Regions from separate parts of the Streptomyces sp. NPDC002573 genome, predicted to be linked through region 1. Evidence: riboswitches for the same ligand, from Rfam matches in the RefSeq annotation. Region 1 holds a riboswitch; each other region holds the start of a gene.
The links. A riboswitch is a leader RNA that binds a small molecule or an ion and turns the genes downstream of it on or off. The one in region 1 is predicted to bind S-adenosylmethionine.

Region 1 (7,255 bases):
CCGTGCGCGCGCAGTTCGGCGGCGAAGGCGAGGATCGACTCCACCACGGCGTCGGGTCCGCGTTCGCGGCCGGTGGCCCGGCGCGCCCGGTGCAGCAGCTCACCCCCCGCGCCGACCAGGGCGGCCTTCATCCCGGTGCCGCCCACGTCGAGGGCGATGACATGTCTCACGGAGACAGTGTGGGCCCTGGACCCGGAAGAGGTCTAGTCCACTCACGTGGTGTAGACCTTATGCAGTTGATATTCCGAATGGCGAGACAGCAGGGTTGGGCAAGAGCAGTGCAGGGGCGCGGGACGCGTAGGACGACGTGGCACAAGGGTCTGATCGCGGGGGTGTCCGCACTGGGCATGACAGCGGTACTGGCGGGCTGCGGGGGCTCGTCCGGCTCGGGGGACGTGACGCTGCGGCTGGTGGCCGCGGACTACGGTGACTCCTCGGCCAACAGCTCCAAGAAGTACTGGGACGACCTGGTCCGGGGCTTCGAGGCGGAGCACTCCGGGACCAAGGTCGAGGTCAGCGTCTACTCCTGGAACGACGTGGACCGCAAGGTCAAGGAGATGGTGGCCGCGGGCCACGCGCCCGACATGGCGCAGATCGGGGCGTACGCGGACTACGCGGCGGCGGGGAAGCTCTACCGGGCGGACGAGGTGCTCTCCATCCCCGTCCAGGCGGACTTCGCCTCGGAGCTGAGCGACGCGGGCAAGGTGAACCGCACGCAGTACGGCATGCCGTTCGCGGCGTCCACGCGGCTGCTCTTCTACAACAAGACGCTGTTCGCGCAGGCGGGGATTCAGCCGCCCACGAACTGGCACGAGCTGGCGGCGGACGCCGGGGCGCTCAAGGCCAAGGGGGTGAAGTTCCCCTACGCGCTGCCGCTCGGCCCGGAGGAGGCGCAGGCCGAGACGATGCAGTGGCTGCTCAGCGGCGGGGCCGGCTATCTGGACGGGTTCGGCTCCTACGACATCGACTCCGCGCAGAACGTGGGCACCTTCACCTGGCTGAAGGACGACCTGGTCGGCAAGGGGCTGACGGGTCCGGTGCCGCCGGGCCGGCTCAACCGCGCCGACGCCTTCGCCGCCTTCACCCGCGGCGAGGTCGGCATGCTCAACGGCCACCCCTCCCTGATGAAGATGGCCCGGGCCAAGGGCGTGGACTTCGGCATGGTGCCGATGCCGGGGGTCGACGGACGGGCGAAGTCCACGATGGGTGTGACCGACTGGATGACCGCCTTCAAGCAGAACGGCCACCAGGACCAGGTCCGCGAGTTCCTCGACTATGCGTACGACGAGAAGAACGTGCTGGACTTCTCGCGCGAGTACGACCTGCTGCCGGTCACCAGCTCGGCGCAGGAGGCGATGGCGGCGTCCCCGCGGGACGCCGACCTGGAGCCCTTCCTTCAGCAGCTGCCCAGCGCGGAGCTGTACCCGGTCGGCAAGACGTCCTGGGCGGGCGTCAGCGCCCAGATCAAGAAGGAGATCGGTGGGGCCGTCAGCCCGGACGGCAGCCCGTCGGCCGTCCTCGACCGGATCCAGCGGGCGGCGGTGACGGCGGACAGCGCCACCGGCTGAGCCGTCCGCTCTGTCGGCCCCTGCGGCTACCGTTCCCCCATGGAAGAGCTGAACCCCCGAGAAAAGGCCGTCCTCGCCCTGGAGGGGCGCAGCTTCTCCGGGCCGGGAGCCAAGGAGCGGGCCATCCGGGAGCAGCTGGGCCTCGCCCCCGTGCGGTACTACCAGCTGCTCAACGCCCTCCTCGACGACCCGAGGGCGCTCGCCCACGCCCCGGTCACCGTCAACCGCCTGCGCCGCGTCCGCGACTCCCGCCGCACCGAGCGCTGACCGCGCCGAGTGCTGACCGCGCCGAGCGCGCACTGCCGGGAGCGGGGCGCGCCGGGGTGCGCGGCGCGTGTGCCGGTGCGTCTGCCGGAGTCGGGAGTGGGTCCGGTCCTGCGCGGATAGGGTCGACGCATGGGCAGCCATACGGACTCCTTGCCGACGCCCGTCACCCCGGCCGGGCGCGACGGTCTCGACGCCATCCTCGCCCGTCCCGAGCGGGCCGTACTCGCCTTCGACTTCGACGGGACGCTCGCCCCGATCGTCCCCGACCCCGACCAGGCCCGCGCCCACCCGGACGCGGTCCCCGCCCTCGCGGCGCTCGCCCCCAAGGTCGCCTCCGTCGCGGTGGTCACCGGTCGCCCGGCCGGCGTCGCCGTCCGCCACGGCGGCTTCGCGGGCGTACCCGGACTCGACCACCTCGTCGTCCTCGGCCACTACGGCGCCGAACGCTGGGACGCCCGCACCGGCACCGTCAACGCCCCCGCCCCGCACCCGGGGGTCGCCGCCGTCCGCGCCGAACTCCCCGGCTTCCTGGACGAGATCGGTGCCTGGCGCGGCACCTGGATCGAGGAGAAGGGGCGCGCCGTCGCCGTGCACACCCGCCGGTCCGACGATCCGCAGGCCGCCTTCGAGGCCCTGCGCGAACCCCTCACCGACCTCGCCACCCGCCACGGACTGATCGTCGAACCCGGCCGCCTGGTCCTGGAACTGCGCCCGCCGGGCATGGACAAGGGAGTGGCCCTGTCGGAGTACGTCCGGGAGACGGGCGCCGGAGCGGTCATGTACGTGGGGGACGACCTCGGCGACCTCCCTGCCTTCGCCGCCGTCGAGAAACTCCGCTCCGACGGCGTACCCGGCCTGCTCGTCTGCAGCGGCAGCGAGGAGGTCACCGAACTGGCCGACCGGGCGGACCTCGTGGTCGACGGCCCGGAAGGCGTCGTAGGACTGGTGACCGCTCTTGGCGACCGCATGACGGACCGCCCCTGAGGCCTCGAGGGACTGAGGGCCGCGGTCCCGCCGGGCGCGGTCCTCAGCCCTCCAGCGCGGCCAGCTGATCCAGGAACCAGCGGGCCGGGGGCAGCGCGGTGGCCTGCGCGGCCAGCCGCTTGGTGCGTTCCGCGCGCTCCGCGGGACTCATCGACAGCGCCTCGTGCAGCGCCTGGGCCGTGCGCACGATGTCGTACGGGTTCACGGTCACCGCGTCCTCGCCCAGCTCCTCGTACGCCCCGGCCTCCCGGGAGAGCACCAGCACACAGCCCTCGTCCGAGACCACCGGCACCTCCTTGGCGACCAGGTTCATGCCGTCCCGGATGGGGTTCACCAGGGCCACGTCCGCCAGCCGGTACGCGGCGAGCGAGCGGGCGAAGTCGTCCTTGACGTGCAGTTCCACCGGGGTCCAGCCGAGGGTGCCGTAACGGGAGTTGATCTCCGCCGCCACCCGCTGGACCTCCGCCGTGTAGTCGCGGTAGACCGCCAGGTCCTGCCGGGACGGGTAGGCGAACGCCACATGGACGACACGTTCGCGCCACTCCGGACGCGACCGGAGCATTTCCTCGTACGCCAGCAGCCCGCGCACGATGTTCTTCGACAGCTCCGTGCGGTCCACCCGCACGATCGACTTGCGGGGCATGCCGTCGGGGGCCGAGCCGATCTGCTCCCGCAGGGCCCACATCCGCTCGTCCACATCCGGCCGGTGCGCCCGCTCGCGCAGGAACTCGGCGTCGGCGCCCAGCCCGTGGACGCCGATGCGCGTGCCCGAGGGGATGCCGGGGCCGAGGACCGCGTGGCAGCAGTCCGTGAACGCGTCGGCCCACCGCTGGGTGAGGAACGCCGCCCGGTCCGCGCCCAGGATCCCGCCGAGCACCTGCGCGGCGATGTCGTCGGGCAGCAGACGGAAGTACTCCGGCGGTGCCCACGGCGTGTGCGAGAAGTGGCCGATCCGCAGGTCGGGGCGCAGCTCGCGGAGCATCCGGGGGGTCAGGGTGAGGTGGTAGTCCTGGACCAGGACCGCCGCGCCCTCGGCGGCCTCCTCGGCCAGTGCCTCGGCGAACGCCCGGTTGTAGGTCTCGTAGGCCGCCCACTGCCGCCGGAACTCCGCGTCGAAGACCGGCTCCAGCGGTGTCTGGTACAGCATGTGGTGCACGAACCACAGGACCGAGTTCGCGATGCCGTTGTACGCGTCCGCGTGCACCTGCGCGTCGATGTCGAGCATCCGTACGCGCTGGCCGCCGGTGTCGGCCGGATCGAGCCTGCCCGCGGTGCGCCGTACGGCCTCCCGGTCGCTGTCGGTCAGCGCGGAGCAGACCCACACCGCGTCCGTGTCGGGGCCGATCGCCGACAGGCCGGAGACCAGTCCGCCCCCGCCGCGCCTGGCCGTGAGCTGTCCGGTCTCGTCCAGCACGTACGAGACCGGGCCGCGGTTGGACGCCACCAGAACGGAAGCCGCATTCGAAGCCATGCCACGAAACCTAGCCCGCACCGAAAACGCTCAAACGTTCCCTTCGGCCGTCTGCGGAACCGTATACAAAGGGGGGCCGTGGGCCGGGTTCCCCCGGGGTGCGCCCGGACCCGGACGGCTCAGGCCGCCCGCCGGTGCGCGTACTCCGGGATCTCCGCCATCGGTGGCCGCTCCTCCGTGTCCACCGGGTACGTCCGCGGCTCGAAGCGGCCCTCGACCCGCTCGAACTGGGTGAGGGCGGGGCGCACCAGATGGCCGCGAGCCAGCCGCAGCTGCGCGGTGCGGTAGATCTCCGCGGCCATCCGGCCCAGCGCCTGGCCGTCCTGGTGGCGGTGCAGGCGCACCCCGACGTCGACCTGGGCCAGGGCGTCCAGGCCCACCAGATGCAGCGCGTCGACCAGCATGCCCAGCTCCACCCCGTACCCGACCGGGAACGGGAGCCGTTCCAGCAGTGAGCGGCGGGCGGCGTACTCGCCGCCGAGCGGCTGGACGAAGCCGGCCAACTGCGGCCAGTGCATGTTGAGCAGCGGGCGCGCCATCAGCTCGGTGACCCGGCCGCCCTGGCCGGCCGCCGCGCCGGAGGCGGGCTCGCCGGGCAGGGCCAGCGGCCGGTCGTACATCGCCTTCACGAGGTCCACGCCCGGGTCGGTGAGCAGCGGGCCCACGATCCCGGAGACGAAGTCCGAGGAGAACTCCCTCAGGTCCGCGTCGACGAAGCAGACGATGTCCCCGCGGGTGACCAGGAGCGAGCGCCACAGCACCTCGCCCTTGCCGGGCACGGCCGGAATGCGCGGCAGGATGGTGTCGCGGTGCACCACTGTCGCGCCGGCCGCCGCGGCGACCTCGGAAGTGCGGTCCGTGGAACCGGAGTCGACGACGACGATCTCGTCGACGAGCGGAACCTGCTGCATCAGGTCATGACGGATCACGGCGACGATCTCGCCGACCGTCTCCTCCTCGTTCAGCGCGGGCAGCACCACGCTGACCGACGAGCCCGAGGCGCGTTTGGCGGCCAGCATCTGGTGGATCGGGCGATCGGTCACGGACCAGGAGCGGGTGCTCAGCCAGCGCTCGACTTCTTCCAGCACGGTCTGCGGCTCCTCACATGCGGTGATCCATCTCGCGGGTCGGACGACTATCTCAACTGTCCTGGCCTTCGGTTACAGTCTTGAACAACGCCGGTGACCATCGCATGTCGGGGGTCGCCGCTGCTCATAGCAGTGAAAAAACCGCATACAGCTCATCCAGAGGGGCAGAGGGACACGGCCCGATGAAGCCCCGGCAACCCTCCAGCCGGTTCTCGTAGATCCATGTGATCGTTTCCGCGAGGCTCCCGGCTAGGGAAGGTGCCAAATCCGTCTCACGGCGAGATGCGTCGTGAGGAAGATGAGGAGAAAGGGCCTCGCCTGCCATGGCTGTGCAGTCAGTTGTAAGCAGCACCGACTCCGTGAATCTCGGACCCGCCGCCGCCCTGTCCTGCCGCGAGTGCGGCCATCGGGTGTCCCTCGGCCCGGTCTTCGCCTGCGAGGAGTGTTTCGGCCCGCTGGAGATCGCCTACGACTTCTCGGGCTACGACACCGAGGAGCTGCGCAAGCGCATCGAGGCGGGACCCGCGAACATCTGGCGCTATGCGCCGCTGCTGCCGGTTCCGGCGGACGTCGCCGACAAGCCGAACCTCAACCCCGGCTGGACCAAGCTGGTCAAGGCCGACAACCTGGCGCGCGAGCTGGGCGTGACCGGCGGTCTGTATGTGAAGGACGACTCCGGCAACCCGACGCACTCCTTCAAGGACCGCGTGGTCGCCCAGGCGCTGGAGGCGGCGCGCGTCTTCGGCTTCACCACCCTCTCCTGCTCCTCCACCGGCAACCTGGCGGGCGCGGTGGGTGCCGCGGCGGCCCGGGCAGGCTTCCGTTCCTGCGTCTTCATCCCGCACGACCTGGAGCAGGGCAAGATCGTCATGGCCGCGGTCTACGGCGGCGAGCTGATCGGCATCGAGGGCAACTACGACGATGTGAACCGCTTCTGCTCGGAGCTGATCGGCGACCCGGTCGGCGAGGGCTGGGGCTTCGTCAACGTCAACCTGCGGCCGTACTACGCGGAGGGGTCCAAGACCCTGGCGTACGAGATCGCCGAGCAGCTCGGCTGGCGGCTGCCGGACCAGATCGTGGTCCCGATCGCCTCCGGCTCCCAGCTCACGAAGATCGACAAGGGACTCCAGGAGCTGATCAGGCTCGGGCTGGTCGAGGACCGCCCGTACAAGATCTTCGGCGCCCAGGCCGAGGGCTGCTCCCCGGTGTCGACCGCGTTCAAGGCGGGCCACGACGTCGTACGGCCGCAGAAGCCGGACACGATCGCCAAGTCGCTGGCGATCGGCAACCCGGCGGACGGTCCCTATGTCCTCGACATCGCGCGCCGCACCGGCGGGGCCGTGGAGGACGTGACGGACGCGCAGATTGTGGACGCCATCAAGCTGCTCGCCCGCACCGAGGGCATCTTCGCGGAGACGGCGGGCGGTGTGACGGTGGGCGTGACCCGCAAGCTGATCGAGAGCGGTGTGCTCGATCCGACGAAGACGACCGTCGTGCTCAACACCGGCGACGGTCTCAAGACCCTGGACGCGGTGGCGGGCACGGGCCTCACCGCGACGATCCGTCCGAACCTGGACTCCTTCCGAGAGGCTGGCCTCGCATGAGCGTGACCGTTCGCATCCCCACCATCCTGCGCACCTACACCGGAGGCCTCGCCGAGGTCGCAGCCGAGGGCGCGACCCTCGCCGAGGTCATCGCCGACCTGGAGAAGAAGCACACCGGTATCGCCGCCCGCGTCCTCGACGACCAGGGCAAGCTGCGCCGCTTCGTCAACGTGTACGTCAACGACGACGACGTCCGCTTCGAGCAGGGCCTGGAGACGGCCACCCCGGACGGCGTCGGCGTCTCCATCATCCCGGCTGTCGCGGGCGGCTGAC
Region 2 (7,255 bases), on a different contig from region 1:
TGCGGTACTGGGCGCTCGCCATGGTGCCGATGCCGTCGCGCAGCTGGTTCAGCTCGTCCTGGCCCCGGGCGACCTTGTCCTGCAGACCGGAGATCTCCTTCTGGAGCTTCTCCTGCTTCTCCTTGGCGCCGTCGAAGGCCTCGGTGGCCTGCTCGGCGTCCTGGTAGAGCTTGTCTACCCGGGACTTGACCTCGTCCTTGTTCGGCTTCTCGCTGGGGGCGGCGTTTGCGGCCTGGGCGCTGAAGGCCACGGCGGCGGCAGCGGCGGTGGTGAGCACGGTCACACGGGTGCGGCTCGGCTGCTTGGGTCGACGGTGGGACGCCACGGGGGCGAGCTCCTTCTTCCTCCAGCCGCCTACCGACACGCCGGCGGGCGGTGCCCTCCGCCGGTCACCCACCCCTTGTGAGTGATCACCCGTGCGGAGGTTCGAGGCCCGACCCTAGTGACCTCGCTGTGATCAGTTCAAATCCTGAGGGGGAAAATTCCCGTCACGCAATGCATTCTTTGCACGGAACTCACCCCAGGTGATGCGGCCTTGACGCTACGTTGCGCCACGACCACCCCAATTCGGGCATGACCGACGGATGTTGCGCTTGGTGCGTAGGCGACTCATGGGGTGGTGTATGGCGCACCGGGCGGGCCGGACAAGGAAGTCCGTTATGCCCGGGAAAATCGCCTGAGCAGCACCACCGACGCGACGGGGCGGGCGCCCGCCCTGGCGACCCCGTCGGCCACCTCCCGGTCGGTGGAGACCACGATGACGGGCCGGCCCGGCGGCTCCGCGCGCACCAGCTGACGGATCAACTCGTCGGCGGTGACACCCGGCTTGGAGAACAGCACCCGCACTCCGCGCGGCGGCGCGAGCAGCACGGGGGCGGCCAGTTCGGCCCCGTCGAAGACACAGGTGACCTCCGCGCCGGTCTGCGCGGCCAGCTGCGAGAGCTGCCCGAGGAGCCGGAGCCGCTGCTTCTCCAGCGGCATCTGCGGATAGCCGGTCTTGGTGACGTTGTAACCGTCGACGACCAGATGCGCCTGGGGCAGCGCGAGCAACTGGTCGAGGATGGCGGGATCGTTCTCGGACAGCGCCCGGGCGGCGATGTCCTTCGGTGTCATCCGTCCCGGTTCGACCGCGTCCACGGTCTCCGCGGGCCGCACCGAGACCGGTGGCAGCGCCAGCTCCCGCCGCAGCCCCTGGGCCGCGTCCAGCACGGTGTCCAGCAGCAGCCGTACCCGCATGTCCTCGACGCTGCGCCCCTCGCGCGCCGCCCGGCGCGTGGCCTCCAGGGCGGCCTCCGCCTCACCGAGACGCGCCTTGAGCCGCCGGGTCTCGCTCTCGGCGGCGGAGACCTGCGCCTGGCCCTCGGCGCGCACCGTCTCGATCTCGCCCTGGACCTTGCGCAGGGCGGACTCGCCGCGCTTTACGTCACTGAGCGCGGCGCGCAGCTTCCGGTGAAGCGATTCGGCTTCCTTGCGGGCCGACTCCAGCTCCCCGCGCAGCCGTTCGGTCTCGGCGCGGGTCTGCTCGCGGGCGGCTCCCAGTTCCTCGCGCAGCCGTTCCAGCTCGGCCCGGCTCTCCTCGTCGGCGCGCTCGGCGTCCGCCCGCTGGGCCTCCTCGCCCGCGGCGGTCACGAGCTTCACCCAGCCCGCCGGGCGCAGTACATAGGCCGCGGCCGCCACGTCGAGCGGGTCCGCGGCCGGGGGCGGCGAGCCGGAGTCGAGGGCGCCGGTGAGTTCCGGCTGGGCCTCTCTGAGCTTCTCCGCGATCCGCTGCCGGAACACCGCGTCGGTCTCCAGGGCCGCCGCCATGGCGTTGCTGGCGAACTTGGCCCGACGGTTCGGGGTGAATCGGGCGTACTGCCGCAACTGTGCGGGCAGTTCGGCCAGGGTCAGCCCGCCGAAGCCGTCCGAGACGATCTGTACGACCCGACGGCGCACTCCGTCGGGCATCGGACGGTCGAGCACCTCAGCGGTGCCGTCGACCGGCTCCCCGCCCGAAGTCTCCACCATCCGTCACCCCAATGCCTGTGCGGGGCCGCCTCCGTCAGGAGCCGGCGCCCGGCCTGTCCACGAGTTCCACCTGATCCAGGGCGTTGCACCAGCGGCACCGCACCGACTCGATGGTCTCACTGACCACCTCGCGCTCCTCCACCGTCGGTTCCCCGGCCAGATCGAGATGCACGTACTCGATCACCTTCGATGAGCGGGTCACGTCGAACCGGGTCAGGTTGCCGCAGAGCTTGCAGCGCCAGCGGGTCGTGTCGGTCGGCAAGGGAACCGTCATCGTGGCTGCTCTTCCTTCTTCCAGTCTCCGTGATGCGCCAGTTTCCCTGGAGCGTGTGGCTCGTAACCCTACGGCCTGGCGGGCAACCGCCGCCTGCCCGTATCACGCGGCGAGGCACTCTGTGCTGATCGGTCCGGTTACGCCATGCTCTGTCCCATGATCAGCACCTGGAGCAGGACGGCCGGGAGGGCGTTGCGGGGACAGTCGGCACCCGTGACGTACGGACTGATCGCGCTGTGCTGTCTGATCTTCGTGCTGGGGCCGGCCTCGGGCCTGAATCCCGCCTACGGCCGGGGCGAGGCGCTGCTCGCCGCCCAGCGGACCTACTTCGCCCGCTGGGGCGTGGTGCCCGCGGAGCTGTTCAGCGGGGCGCCACGGGCCGCGCTCACCCCCGCCACGGCACTCTTCGTGCACGGCAGCTGGGTCCATCTGCTCGGCAACATGCTGTTCCTCTACGTCTTCGGGGCGATGACCGAGGAGCGGATGGGGCATCTGCAGTTCGCCCTGTTCTACGGGGGCTGCGGCTATCTGGCGCTCCTCGGGTACGCGGCTGCCCACGCGCAGTCGACACAGACGCTGGTCGGCGCCTCGGGGTCGATCTCCGCGGTGCTCGGCGCGTTTCTCTTCCTGTTCCCCGGGGCCCGGGTGACCAGTCTCTTCCCGTTCCTCTTCTTCCTGCCCCTGCGCTTCCCCGCCTGGGTGGTACTGCCCTTCTGGGCGACACTGCAGTGGATCGCGGCGGGCCGCGCCGCCCAGGGCCCGGGCGTCGCCTATCTGGCCCACGTGGTGGGGTTCGCACTGGGCTTCCTCTACGCCTGGGTGCGCAGGCCCCTGCTGGTGGCGCCCCCGTGAGCTCCCGCGCCGCGACGGGACACGGACGTACTCCGGCAGGCACTTCCCGCGCCGCCGGAGTACGTCTGTTGGTGTGCGATGGAGCAGGTCTTAGAGTGACAGTCCGAGCGTGCACCTAGGGAGACAGCCAGCCGTGATCACTGCGATCGTGCTCATCAAGACCAGCGTGGACCGGATCCCCGAGATCGCCGAGTCGATCGCCGCGCTGGACTCCGTCAGCGAGGTCTTCTCCGTCACCGGCACGTACGACCTCATCGCCATGGTCCGGGTACAGGCCCATGACGACCTGGCGGACGTCATCCCCGGCCGGATCAGCAAGATCCCGGGCGTGCTGGCCACGGACACGCATGTCGCCTTCCGCACGTACTCCCAGCACGACCTGGAGGCGGCGTTCGCGATCGGGCTCGACAACTAGGGCGTCGGCCGGTCAGCGGCGTCAGACCGCCGGGACGCAGCGTCCGTCCTCCGTGCGGTACGTCCACCGCGCACCGTCCCGGACGAGTTCCCCGACCGCCCGGACGAACCGCTCCACATGCTCGTCGGGCGTGCCCGCGCCGAAGCTGACGCGGATGGCGTTCAGGGACCGCTCGCCGGGCGCGGCCTCGGGGGCGCCGCACTCGCCCTGGGTCCCCGGGTCGCCGCCCAGCAGGGTGCGCACCAGCGGATGGGCGCAGAACAGGCCGTCGCGCACGCCGATGCCGTACTCGGCGGAGAGCGCGGCGGCGAAGTGGGAGCTGTTCCAGCCCTCGACGACGAACGAGAGGACGCCGACACGGGGCGCGTCGTCGCCGAAGAGGGAGAGCACCTTGACCTCCGGGATCCCGGCGAGTCCGTCCCGGACCCTGCGGACGAGGAACTGCTCACGGGCGACGAGCGTGTCGAAGCCCGCCTCGGTGAGGGCCTTGCAGGCCGAGGCGATGGAGTAGGCGCCGATCACGTTGGGCGAACCGGCCTCGTGCCGCGCGGCGCTCTCGTGCCAGTCGACGTCCACTCCCCCGTCCGTCCGCCGGTTGACCCTGCGGCTGGCTCCGCCGCCCGCGAGGTAGGGCTCGGCCGCGCGCAGCCAGTCGGCGCGGCCCGCGAGCACGCCCGAGCCGAAGGGGGCGTAGAGCTTGTGGCCGGAGAAGGCGACCCAGTCCACCCCGAGGTCCCTGACCGACACGGGGTGGTGCGGGGCCAGCTGGGCGGCGTCCAGGACGATACGGGCGCCGTGCGCATGGGCGGCCTCCGCCAGCTCGCGTACGGGCCACAGCTCGCCGGTGACGTTGGAGGCACCGGTGACGCAGACCAGGGCCGGTCCGTGGGGGTCGCGGTCCGCGAGGGCGCGCTCCAGGGTCCGTACGGCCTGCTGCGGGGTGCGCGGGGCGTCGAGGACGGTGACCCGGGCGTCCCGCCAGGGCAGCAGCGAGGCGTGGTGCTCGGTCTCGAAGACGAAGACCTGGCAGTCGGCCGGCAGGGCGGCGGCGAGGAGGTTGAGCGAGTCGGTGGTGGACCGGGTGAAGATCACCTGGTCCTCCCCGCGGCAGTCCAGGAAGGCGGCGACGGTCTTCCGAGCGTTCTCGAAGAGGTCGGTGGACAGCTGCGACAGATACCCGGCGCCCCGGTGGACGCTGCCGTAGTACGGCGCGTACGCCGCCACGTCGTCCCAGACGCGCTGGAGCGCAGGGGCGCTGGCCGCGTAGTCGAGCGCGGCGTAGGTGACGGTGCCGCCCGTGACGAGCGGGACGCTGACATCCCTGCCCAGAACGGGCAGCGGGGCACAAACGGACTGGTCGGCGGCAAGGGTGGAGACAGACATGGGTGCACTCCCGTGAAGGCAGAGGGATCACCGCACCGGAGGGCGGGCGCAGGGGCGCGCGACTGCCTCGACGGCACGGGAAAAGGTGAAAAGGGGATGCGGAGGCGGGGCTCTGCGGCCCTAGCGCATTCGCTTGCTCACGGAACGGCTCCCTCGAACGACCAGGACCCCTGGCCCCACGCTCACCGGCGTGTGAGGGGTCCGCGCTTGCCGTAGACCTCACTGCCTACGACCTGGTCTTCACCCGGGGCACCCCGCCACGGACGGAGGGTTGCCGGACAGCCGGCCGGGGCCGAGTGGCTGTCGCTCATGACCTGGGCAGGACGCTACGTGACATGATCGGGCGGCCGCAACATCTGTCCGGATGCCGGGACATACCCCCTCCGTCGCACAGGCGACTGCATGCGAAGGGGGAGCCCGGCCGTGCCGCGCTCCCCCTTCGCCCCGGGGCTCAGCGGTGGCTCGCGGCCACCCAACGCTCCAGGGACCGCTTCGCGGCGCCCGAGTCGATCGACTCCTCCGCCCTCGCCATCCCGGCCCGCAGCTGCTCGGCCAGGGGCGCCCCGGCGGGCTCCAGGGCCACCAGCGCCGCCGCCGAGTTCAGCAGCACCGCCTCCCGCACCGGCCCGGTCTCCCCGTCCAGCAGACGCCGCGCCACGTCGGCGTTGTAGGAGGCGTCGGCGCCGCGCAGCGCCTCCACCGGCACCAGGTCCAGGCCGACGTCCCGGGGATCGAAGGTCTCCTCGGCGACCTTTCCGTCGCGGACGACCCAGACCCGGGACGTCGAGGTCGTCGTGAGCTCGTCCAGTCCGTCGTCACCGCGGAAGACCAGGGACGAGTTCCCGCGCTCGGCGAGGACTCCCGCCACGATGGGCGCCATCCGCGGGTCGGCGACCCCCACGGCCTGGGCCTTCACCCGCGCCGGGTTGGTCAGCGGGCCCAGCACGTTGAACGTCGTGCGGATCCCGAGCTGGCCGCGCGCCGCGGCCACATGCCGCAGCGCCGGGTGGAACTTCACCGCGAAGCAGATGGTGATGCCGGCCTCCTCGGCCACCTCGGCCGTCCGCCTCGGGGTGAGGTCCAGATTGATGCCGAGCTTCTCCAGCACGTCCGAGGAGCCGGACGCGGACGACGCGGCCCGGTTGCCGTGCTTGACGACCTTCGTGCCCGTGCCGGCCACCACGATCGACGACATCGTGGAGATGTTGACCGTCTTCGCGCCGTCGCCGCCCGTACCGACGATGTCGACCGCCGGACCCGGTACCTCGATCACGTTCGCGTGCTCGTACATCGCCCGGACGAGCCCGGTGATCTCCTCGACCGTCTCGCCCTTCGCCCGCAGCGCCACGACGAAGGCGGCGATCTGCGCGTCCGTCGCCTCGCCGCGCATGATCCGGTCCATCGCCCAGGCCGTGTCGTCCACGCTCTGGTCCTGGCCGTCCAGCAGGGCGTTCAGCACCCGGGGCCAGGAACGGCCCGCCGCGGTGTCGCCTCCAGCGGGGTTCACAGCGCTCATAAGCCGCTCCTGGGTCGGTGTCCGGCCGGGACACGTTTCTCGAACAGGTCCACCCTATCCAGCCCCGGGCACGGCAAAGGGCCCCGTCCGGATGTGGACGGGGCCCTTCGACCGTGGCGTGGCGCGCGCAGCGATCAGTGGTGGCCGTGGCCGCTCGTGATCTCCTTGTACTCCTCGACCGTGGGCTTGGGGATCTGGTTGTCCTCCCCGTAGTAGGCGTTGCTCAGGCGGGCACGCAGCTTCTCCGAGCCCTTGACCTTCCGCTCGACGCCGTTCTCGTCGACCGTCGGGCCGATCTCGGCCGGCTTGTACTGCTCGTGCGCCGTGAGCGTGTGCAGCTGCTCCTGGCTGAGCGGCTCGTGGACCTCGATGAACTCACCGTGCGGCAGCCGCTTGATGATGCCCGACTCGCGGCCGTGCAGCACCTTGTCGCGGTCGCGGCGCTGGAGGCCGAGGCAGATCCGCTTGGTGACGATGAACACGAGCACCGGCACCACGAAGAAGGCGATGCGGACGAACCAGGTGATCGCGTTGATCGACAGGTGGAAGTGCGTGGCCCAGATGTCGTTGCCACCGCCCAGCAGCATCACGAAGTACCAGGAGATCCACGCGGCACCGAAGGCCGTACGCGTCGGCGCGTTGCGCGGGCGGTCCAGGATGTGGTGCTCGCGCTTGTCGCCCGTGACCCAGGACTCGATGAACGGGTAGACCGCGATCGCGACCAGGACCAGCGGGAAGATCACCAGCGGGATGAACACACCCAGGACGAGCGTGTGGCCCCAGACGTTGATCTCCCAGCCCGGCATCG
Region 3 (7,255 bases), on a different contig from region 1:
GCGACTTGCTCGCGCCAGGAGGCGGGATGCCAGCCTGTGCCGTCGAGAGCCACGGCAAGGTGCAGGGGAGAAGCGGGAGTTGCGGACACGAGGGTGCCTTCCTGGAGGTCCGTACGAGATCGCCGGCCCGCGGGAGTCGGGGCACACGGCGGCTAGGGAAACGGGGTCAGGAGCTACAGAGGGAGCCGGCCACGCGCTGGAGGTCGATGTGGGGCCGGGAGTGGAGGCGGACGGCACGCAGTACACGTGTCACGTGTCGCACCTCCGTCCGAGCGGACCATGCACTCACCTTCGACAAGGACAACGGCACGGCTATGCCGTTTCTTCCAGAGCGGCTGCCCCGGTGTGCCGGACGAGCGAGAAGACGGTACGGCGGCGCAGGGTGAACCCGATCGACTCGTACAGCCGGATCGCGTTCGCGTTGGTGGCCGCGGCGTGCAGGAAGGGGCGTTCGCCGCGTTCCCTGATGCCGGCGGCGACCGCACGGACCAGGCGGGTGGCCAGGCCCCGGCCGCGGTGGGCGGGGTCGGTGCACACGGCGCTGATCTCCGTCCAGCCCGGCGGGTGCAGCCGCTCGCCGGCCATTGCGATCAGCCGGCCCTCGTGGCGGATGCCGAGGTAGGTGCCCAGTTCGACGGTGCGCGGCAGATAGGGGCCCGGCTCGGTGCGGGCGACCAGGTCGAGGATCTCGGGCACGTCGTCGGGACCGAGCCGTACGGCCTCAGGGTCGGGCCCCGCGCGCAGGGAGGTGTCCACGAGCTGGACGCCGTGTCCGGTGCGCACGACCTCCCAGCCCACCGCCGCCTCGGTGACGCCCCGCACCGCGGCGGTGCCGCCAGGGCCGACGAGTGCGGCGAGGTCGGCCCAGGCGCGCGGGTCGTCCTCGTCGGAGAGGGCGTGGAAGGGTGCCACGTCCTCGCGGTAGCGGGCGGCGCGGCCGATGCGTTCGGCGAAGGGGGCGTGGGGGCCGGTAAGCGCGGCCCAGGCGGGGTTGTCCAGGATGTGCGAGGAGCTGGCGTCGATGCTGGTCACGGACATGGTGTGGCAGTCTCCGGGGTGCGGCTCGGGTGTCCGGCGCGCGGGGACTCCACCGCGAGGCGGCGGCGGAGTCCCGGTCACGCGATGGTCAGGAGTTGTCGAGGGGCAGTCCGGGCGGGTTGACCTCGGACTTGGCGACGGCCTCGTTGGAGAGGTTGTAGGCCTTGAGCCACTCGGCGTACTGACCGTTCTCGATCAGGTAATTGATGGAGTCGGCGAGCGGCTTCGCCAGGCCGCTGTCCTTCTTCGCGGTCGCCGCGATCAGGCCCTGCAGGCTCGCGCCGGCTCCGGAGTACGTGCCAGCGGTGCGGGTGGCGTTGGGCGTGTTCGCGACCTGGCGGTTGTGGTACGCGATGCCGGGGTTGGGGCCCAGGTACGCGTCGATCTTGCCGCTGGACAGGGCGAGGTAGACGCTGTTGCTGTCCTGGAAGTACTTGACGGTGAGCTTCTTGCCCTCCTTGGCCAGCTTCGCCTTCCACTCCAGGAGGATCTTTTCCTGGTTGGTGCCAGAGCTGACGGAGACGGTCTTGCCGGCGAGGTTCTCGTAGTTGTCTTCGAAGTTCCAGGTGCTCTTCTTCGGCACCACGAAGGCGAGGTTGTCCTGCCGGTAGGAGGCGAACTCGTACTTCTCCTTGCGCTCCTCGGTGTCGGTGACGTTGGAGAAGGCCACGTCGACCTTGCCGCTGTCGATGCCGACGAAGAGGTTCTCCCAGGTGGAGTTCTTCACCTCGGGCTGGAGGCCGAGGACCGCGGCGACCAGGCGGCCGAAGTCGGGTTCCGCGCCGGTGAGGGTCTTCTGGTCGCTGCCCACGTAGGCCAGCGGCGGGAAGCCGGCCGGCAGGGCGCCGATGCCGATCTCCAGCTTGCCGCTCTTCTTGACGGCGGCGGGCAGTTCGGCGCTGATGGACTTGACCTCGGAGACCTTGATGGAGGTCTGCTTGGCGGCGCCGTTGGAGACCTGTCCGATGACGACCTCGCCGGACTTGGCGCTGTCGGTGGAGGTGGCCGCGTCGCTGTTGCCACCGCAGGCGGCGAGCCCGGTGGCCAGGGAGGCGACGGCGGTCGCCGCGGTGATGCCGCGTATCAGGCTGCGTCGGGTGAACTGGGTGGGCATGGCCGTTCCTTGTCGCTGGAGGTGATGAGGGTGGCGTGGGGGGAGGTCTGAAGGGTGCGGCGGGTCAGAGGACCTTGCTGAGGAAGTCCCTGGTCCGCTCGTGCCGGGGCTTGTCGAGGACCTCGGAGGGCGGGCCCTGCTCGATGATCTTGCCGCTGTCGATGAAGACGACCCGGTCGGCGATCTCGCGGGCGAAGCCGATCTCGTGGGTGACGATGAGAAGGGTGGTGCCGCTGGTCGCCAGGTCCTTGATGACGGCGAGGACTTCGCCGACGAGTTCGGGGTCGAGGGCGGAGGTGGGCTCGTCGAAGAGGATGACGCCGGGGCGCAGGGCGAGGGCGCGGGCGATGGCGACGCGCTGCTGCTGGCCGCCGGAGAGCTGGCGCGGGTAGGCGCCGGTCTTGTCGCCGAGGCCGACCCGGCCGAGGAGTTCGCGGGCGAGCTCCTGGGCTTCGGGCTTGCCGAGCCTGCCGGTGGCGACCGGGGCGGCGGCCACGTTGTCCAGGACGGTGAGGTGCGGGAAGAGGTTGAAGTTCTGGAAGACGAAGCCGATCCGCCCGCGCTGGGTGAGGATGGCGCGCTCGCTCAGCTCCTTGAGCCTCTCGCCCTGTCGCTTCACACCGATCAGCTCGCCATTGATGCTGACGTGGCCGATCTCGGGCTTCTCCAGATGGTTGATGACCCGCAGCAGGGTGGACTTGCCGGAGCCCGAGGGGCCGAGGATCACGGTGACCTCGCCGGGGCGGACGGTCAGGTCGACGCCGTCCAGCACCCGATGGGTGCCGTACCACTTGTGCACGTCGTGGACCTCGACGGTGGCGGCCTCGACGTCCGCCAGGGCCTCGATGGTGTCGGCGGTCATACGGCGGCCTCCCGGCGGATGCGGGCCCGCAGGTCGGTGAGCCCGGTGCGGAGCTTCTGCAGCGGTGTCGGCGGCAGGCTGCGAATGGCACCGCGGGCGTAGTACCGCTCGACGTAGAACTGGACGACGGAGACGACGCTGGTCAGGATCAGGTACCAGACGGTGACGACCAGCAGCAGCGGCACGATGTCGCCGGGGTAGGTGGAACCCATGGTCTGCGCCGAGCCGAACAGGTCGAGCAGAGAGACGTAGAAGACCAGCGAGGTGCCCTTGATCAGGCCGATGAGCTGGTTGACGTAGTTCGGGATGATCGAGCGCAGCGCCTGCGGAAAGACGATCTTCCGGAACTGGTAGCCCTTCGGCAGGCCGAGCGCCGCGGCCGCCTCGTGTTGGCCCTGGTCGACGGAGAGGATGCCCCCGCGTACGACCTCGGCCGCGTAGGCGGCCTCGTTGAGGCTGAGGCCGATCACGGCGACGACCATGTCGGTGGCGAGCTTCGACTCGTCGAAGGAGAAGAAGGCCGGGCCGAAGGGAATGCCGACGCTCAACGTCTTGTACAGGGCACTGAAGTTGTAGAGGAAGATCAGTACCACGATGAGCGGGATGGAGCGCAGCGCCCAGACGTAGGTCCAGCTGACCGCGCGCAGCACGGGGCTCCTCGACAGCCGGGCCAGGGCGAGCACGATGCCGCTGATCAGGCCGAGCACCGCGCTGTAGGCGGTGACTTCGAGGGTGATCAGCAGGCCGTCGAGGATGGTGGGGCGCAGGAACCAGTAGCCCCAGCGGTCCCACTGGTAGAAGGGGTTGGAGACCAGTCCGTGCACGAACTGGGCGACCAGGACGAGGACGACCGCGGTGGCGATCCAGCGTCCGGGGCGCCGCAGCGGCAGAACTCGCTGGGCAGTGAGGGCTTTCGATGGTTCGTCGGCGGTCGGCGCCTCGGGGAGGGTGACGGTGGCGCCAGGGGGTTCACTCATGGTGGGCTCCGGCTGGGTGGGAACACCCCGGAAGCACGGCGGCATGCGGAAGCGCACACGACGGTGAGGTACCGGGGGCGGGGAGGACAACGGCACACCGCACGGGCGGTGTTCGTCAGGGAGTGCGGGGGCTGCGGGGAGGTGTCAGCCCCGACAGCGGGCACAGCCCGGTGCGGTACACAGTGCGCTGTTCACGCGGAGCAGATCGACGGCGCGATCGGCGACGAGACGGTTCGGGTACGGCTGTACGCAGCCCTGGGAGCGGCGCGTGGCCGTCCTGGGAGCTGCGTACATGGCGTCACCATCACTGTTCCGGCCCGGTGGGCCTCGCGCTTACCGAAACATCTTCGGTCCGGTCGTCACCTGGGGCACCCCACCGCGGCGCGAGGGTTGCCGGTCAGCAAGCCAGGGCTTGTCGCTGACACTCATGACCGTTCTGGGCCGTAGTTAAGACAACTGCCCGAACGAATGTCAACGCCGGTCCACCAGGTGGAACGGCTAACGGGTGGTGTGGGCCGCCCAGTCCAGGATCTGGACGGCTGCTCCGGCGGCCTCCAGGCCCTGGCAGCGGGCGTGGTGGCGGCGTTCGATGCCGTCGAGGTCGAGGTGGCCGCCGAAGGCAGGGTGGGCGGCGAGCCGGCGGGCGTAGGCCCACAGGGTCGGGTGGTCGGCAATGCGTTGGACGGCTGAGGCGTCGAGGTGGTTGCGGTGGACGGTGTCGAGCTGGACCAGGGCGACCCACAACTCGACGTCGGCGGCGGTGATTTCGTCGCGGATCAGGTACGTGCGTCCTTCGAGCCAGCGTTCCAGGGCCCCAAGCGTTTCGAGCAGCATGCCAAGTGCCGTGTCACGTTCCAACGGCTCGCCACCGGCCGATCCGGCGCGCTGCGCGGCCTGTTCGATGCCCTGAGCGCACATCCGCTCGACCGCCTCGATCTCCGACTCCGCGCCGCACGGGTAGAGCGAGAGACGGTCACCGCCAAACCGGCGGCCGAGGTCGCGCATGATGTCAGGGGCATGGGTGCTGACGATCCGCCCGGACCAGTCGTCGCTGAGCACCGGCGCGACGGCCGGACCGGGGTACCGGTGGGCGCTGGCCTCGTACAACGGACGCAGGACGGAGTGGCCGCCCTCGGGGCAGTCGGGGAGCGCGGGCAGGTAGGTGGCCGGACAGACGGTGTCCAGGCCGAGCAGGCTGTGGGTGACGGCGATGCGCAGGCCGCCGGGACAGGCGGTCGACAGATGGAGGCGGTAGCGGCCCGGAACGGCGTAGTGGCCGCTGCGCGCGTCCCGGCCGATCCGGCCCCGGAAGGCGGGCGCGGGTCGGTCGGCGGCGTGGGCGGCCAGCGGTGTGACAGTCATGACTCTCCCCGGGAGCGGGCGCGGGCGTACGCGCGGCGGAAGCGACGTCGGGTGAGGGAGCGGAGCTCTCCCGTACGCACCGGACGGCACGACGCCCGAGGGCGTCTCCGGTGCGGGATGGGCGCGGCTCAGTCCTGGGGGTTGATAGCGCTGCAGACGCGCAGCAGATCGATGTGACGGCGGGAGGTCAGAAGAGGCGAACGGCTCACGCGTGCGGTGACCGGCTCCAGGCGCCTCATGTTTTCCCTACCTATTCACTAGGATTCCCTCAGTGAGTGTCGATCCGACCGGCATCGGCGTCAAGAGGGCCGTCCCGCATCGCGGACGCCCCGATGGGACGGCGGCCCGCCTCGACACGGTCACCACACGTTTCCCACTGCAACCGTCGGGACGCGGCGACGGTGTCGAGTCGGCGTGGGTGACGTGCCGACGGGCTGCGTGCTCACCGCAGAAGGCCCAGACGAGAGGGCCCGCAGACTCTCGCCCGCGAAGACTCCTCGCACCGTCGGGACATCATCGGGACGACAGGTTGTGAACCTGCGATCCCCTGTCCCCGTTTGCGGAGCATCTGAGCGGCGTGCGACAAGTCGTTCTTCGTGGTCGGTGTCCGGCGTCCTCGGCCGGGTACAGGAGTCTGGGCCTGGATCCTGCGACGATCCAGGCCCTGGTCAGTCCGGATACTCCGGTCCGACCGCGGTGCGGGCGCCGAGCGTCCTTCCCCTGCCCCAGCCGAGCTCACGCCGGTATCCGCCGAGCAGACCGGAGTCCTCGAGCTCTGTCACATCACGGAAACGCGAGCCGGGAGCGACCGCGGTCACCAGTGGGGCGACGAACAGCGCGTCGGTCGGGCAGTAAGCCTCGCACTGGAAGCAGGTCTGGCAGCTGTCCTGGCGCGCGATCACCGGAACGCCGTCAGCGCCGCGATCGAAGACGCGCGTCGGGCACACCTCGATGCACCGGTCGCAGGCAACGCAGCGATCCGGGTCGACGATCTCGATCATGCGGCTCGGCCTCCGCTCGCGACCAGTTGCCGTTGCACCGCCTCCGGGCGGCTCCAGACCTCGTCCAGCCCACCGGTGAGCAGCCGGTGGTGCTGGGCCGGGTCCTGCGCCGGCCGGTCGGCCCGCTTGTGCATACCGCGCGACTCGGTGCGCTGCAGCGCCGCGTGGTACATCCAGCGGCCGTGGGCCACCATCGCGGCCGCTTCCCTGGCCCGGAACAGCGCCTCGCCGCTCGCTCCGAGCCCTTCACGGACCGCGGACCACGTCTCGTGCAGCGAACGCAGCGCCGGCTCCAGACGGTCCGCGTGTCGCAGGTAGTTGCGGTCGTACGGCAGGACCTCGCGTTGTACGGCGGTGACGACCTCGCGGTGGCCGACGTTCACCGCGCCGGTGGGGCGCAGGCCCGCCGTCCCCACTGGGCGCACGGCGCGGCCCGGACGGCCGCGCCCGGCGGCGAACGTGGCGGCGCCCCGGCCCGCCCAGCTGCCCGAGGACGCCGCCCACGCGGCGTTGTGGCTGCCGCCGCCTGTGAAGCCGCCGCAGATCAGCTCGCGGGTCGCGGTGTCGCCGGCCGCGTACAGGCCGGGGACGTCGGTGGAGCAGTCGTGGCCGGCGATGCGGACACCGCCGGTCCCGCGCACCGTGCCCTCGGCGAGCAGGGTGATCTCGAACAGGTCGGTGAAGGGGTCGATGCCCAGCCGGTCGAAGACCAGGAAGGTGTTCGGCTGGCCCTTGCGCATCGCCCGCTGCTCGTCCGGTGTGGCCTTGTCGAAGCGGGCGTAGACCGGTTCCGTGAGCAGGGTTTTGGCGATCACCGACCGGCCGCGGGTGCTGCCCGCGCCGTCGAGGACCGAGCCGTCGGCGCGGTAGAAGGTCGCCCACGAGTAGTAGGCGGTCTTGG

Region 2: it holds a riboswitch for S-adenosylmethionine, as region 1 does, so the genes downstream of both, ACFYX0_RS03450 (aminotransferase class V-fold PLP-dependent enzyme) here and thrC (threonine synthase) in region 1, are expected to answer to the same signal.
Region 3: it holds a riboswitch for S-adenosylmethionine, as region 1 does, so the genes downstream of both, ACFYX0_RS35445 (amino acid ABC transporter permease) here and thrC (threonine synthase) in region 1, are expected to answer to the same signal.

The regions. Positions count from the first base shown of each region.
Region 1 is NZ_JBIARC010000011.1:136,721-143,975, reverse strand. It holds gene ACFYX0_RS13740 (ROK family protein) at 1-170, opposite strand, end outside; gene ACFYX0_RS13735 (extracellular solute-binding protein) at 348-1,568, shown strand; gene ACFYX0_RS13730 (DUF3263 domain-containing protein) at 1,608-1,835, shown strand; gene otsB (trehalose-phosphatase) at 1,965-2,819, shown strand; gene ACFYX0_RS13720 (trehalose-6-phosphate synthase) at 2,863-4,290, opposite strand; gene ACFYX0_RS13715 (glucosyl-3-phosphoglycerate synthase) at 4,410-5,378, opposite strand; SAM riboswitch class I at 5,528-5,683, shown strand; gene thrC (threonine synthase) at 5,702-6,982, shown strand; gene ACFYX0_RS13705 (MoaD/ThiS family protein) at 6,979-7,254, shown strand.
Region 2 is NZ_JBIARC010000002.1:285,866-293,120, forward strand. It holds gene ACFYX0_RS03425 (NlpC/P60 family protein) at 1-325, opposite strand, end outside; gene ACFYX0_RS03430 (NYN domain-containing protein) at 658-2,007, opposite strand; gene ACFYX0_RS03435 (hypothetical protein) at 2,042-2,281, opposite strand; gene ACFYX0_RS03440 (rhomboid family intramembrane serine protease) at 2,438-3,133, shown strand; gene ACFYX0_RS03445 (Lrp/AsnC ligand binding domain-containing protein) at 3,267-3,548, shown strand; gene ACFYX0_RS03450 (aminotransferase class V-fold PLP-dependent enzyme) at 3,570-4,931, opposite strand; SAM riboswitch class IV at 5,130-5,246, opposite strand; gene trpD (anthranilate phosphoribosyltransferase) at 5,383-6,447, opposite strand; gene ACFYX0_RS03460 (cytochrome bc complex cytochrome b subunit) at 6,582-7,255, opposite strand, start outside.
Region 3 is NZ_JBIARC010000055.1:13,749-21,003, reverse strand. It holds gene ACFYX0_RS35470 (LLM class flavin-dependent oxidoreductase) at 1-89, opposite strand, end outside; gene ACFYX0_RS35465 (putative leader peptide) at 167-253, opposite strand; gene ACFYX0_RS35460 (GNAT family N-acetyltransferase) at 313-1,038, opposite strand; gene ACFYX0_RS35455 (transporter substrate-binding domain-containing protein) at 1,127-2,152, opposite strand; gene ACFYX0_RS35450 (amino acid ABC transporter ATP-binding protein) at 2,217-3,014, opposite strand; gene ACFYX0_RS35445 (amino acid ABC transporter permease) at 3,011-3,991, opposite strand; SAM riboswitch class IV at 4,316-4,424, opposite strand; gene ACFYX0_RS35440 (glutathione S-transferase C-terminal domain-containing protein) at 4,490-5,353, opposite strand; gene ACFYX0_RS35435 (putative leader peptide) at 5,482-5,592, opposite strand; gene ACFYX0_RS35430 (4Fe-4S binding protein) at 6,022-6,354, opposite strand; gene ACFYX0_RS35425 (FAD-dependent oxidoreductase) at 6,351-7,255, opposite strand, start outside.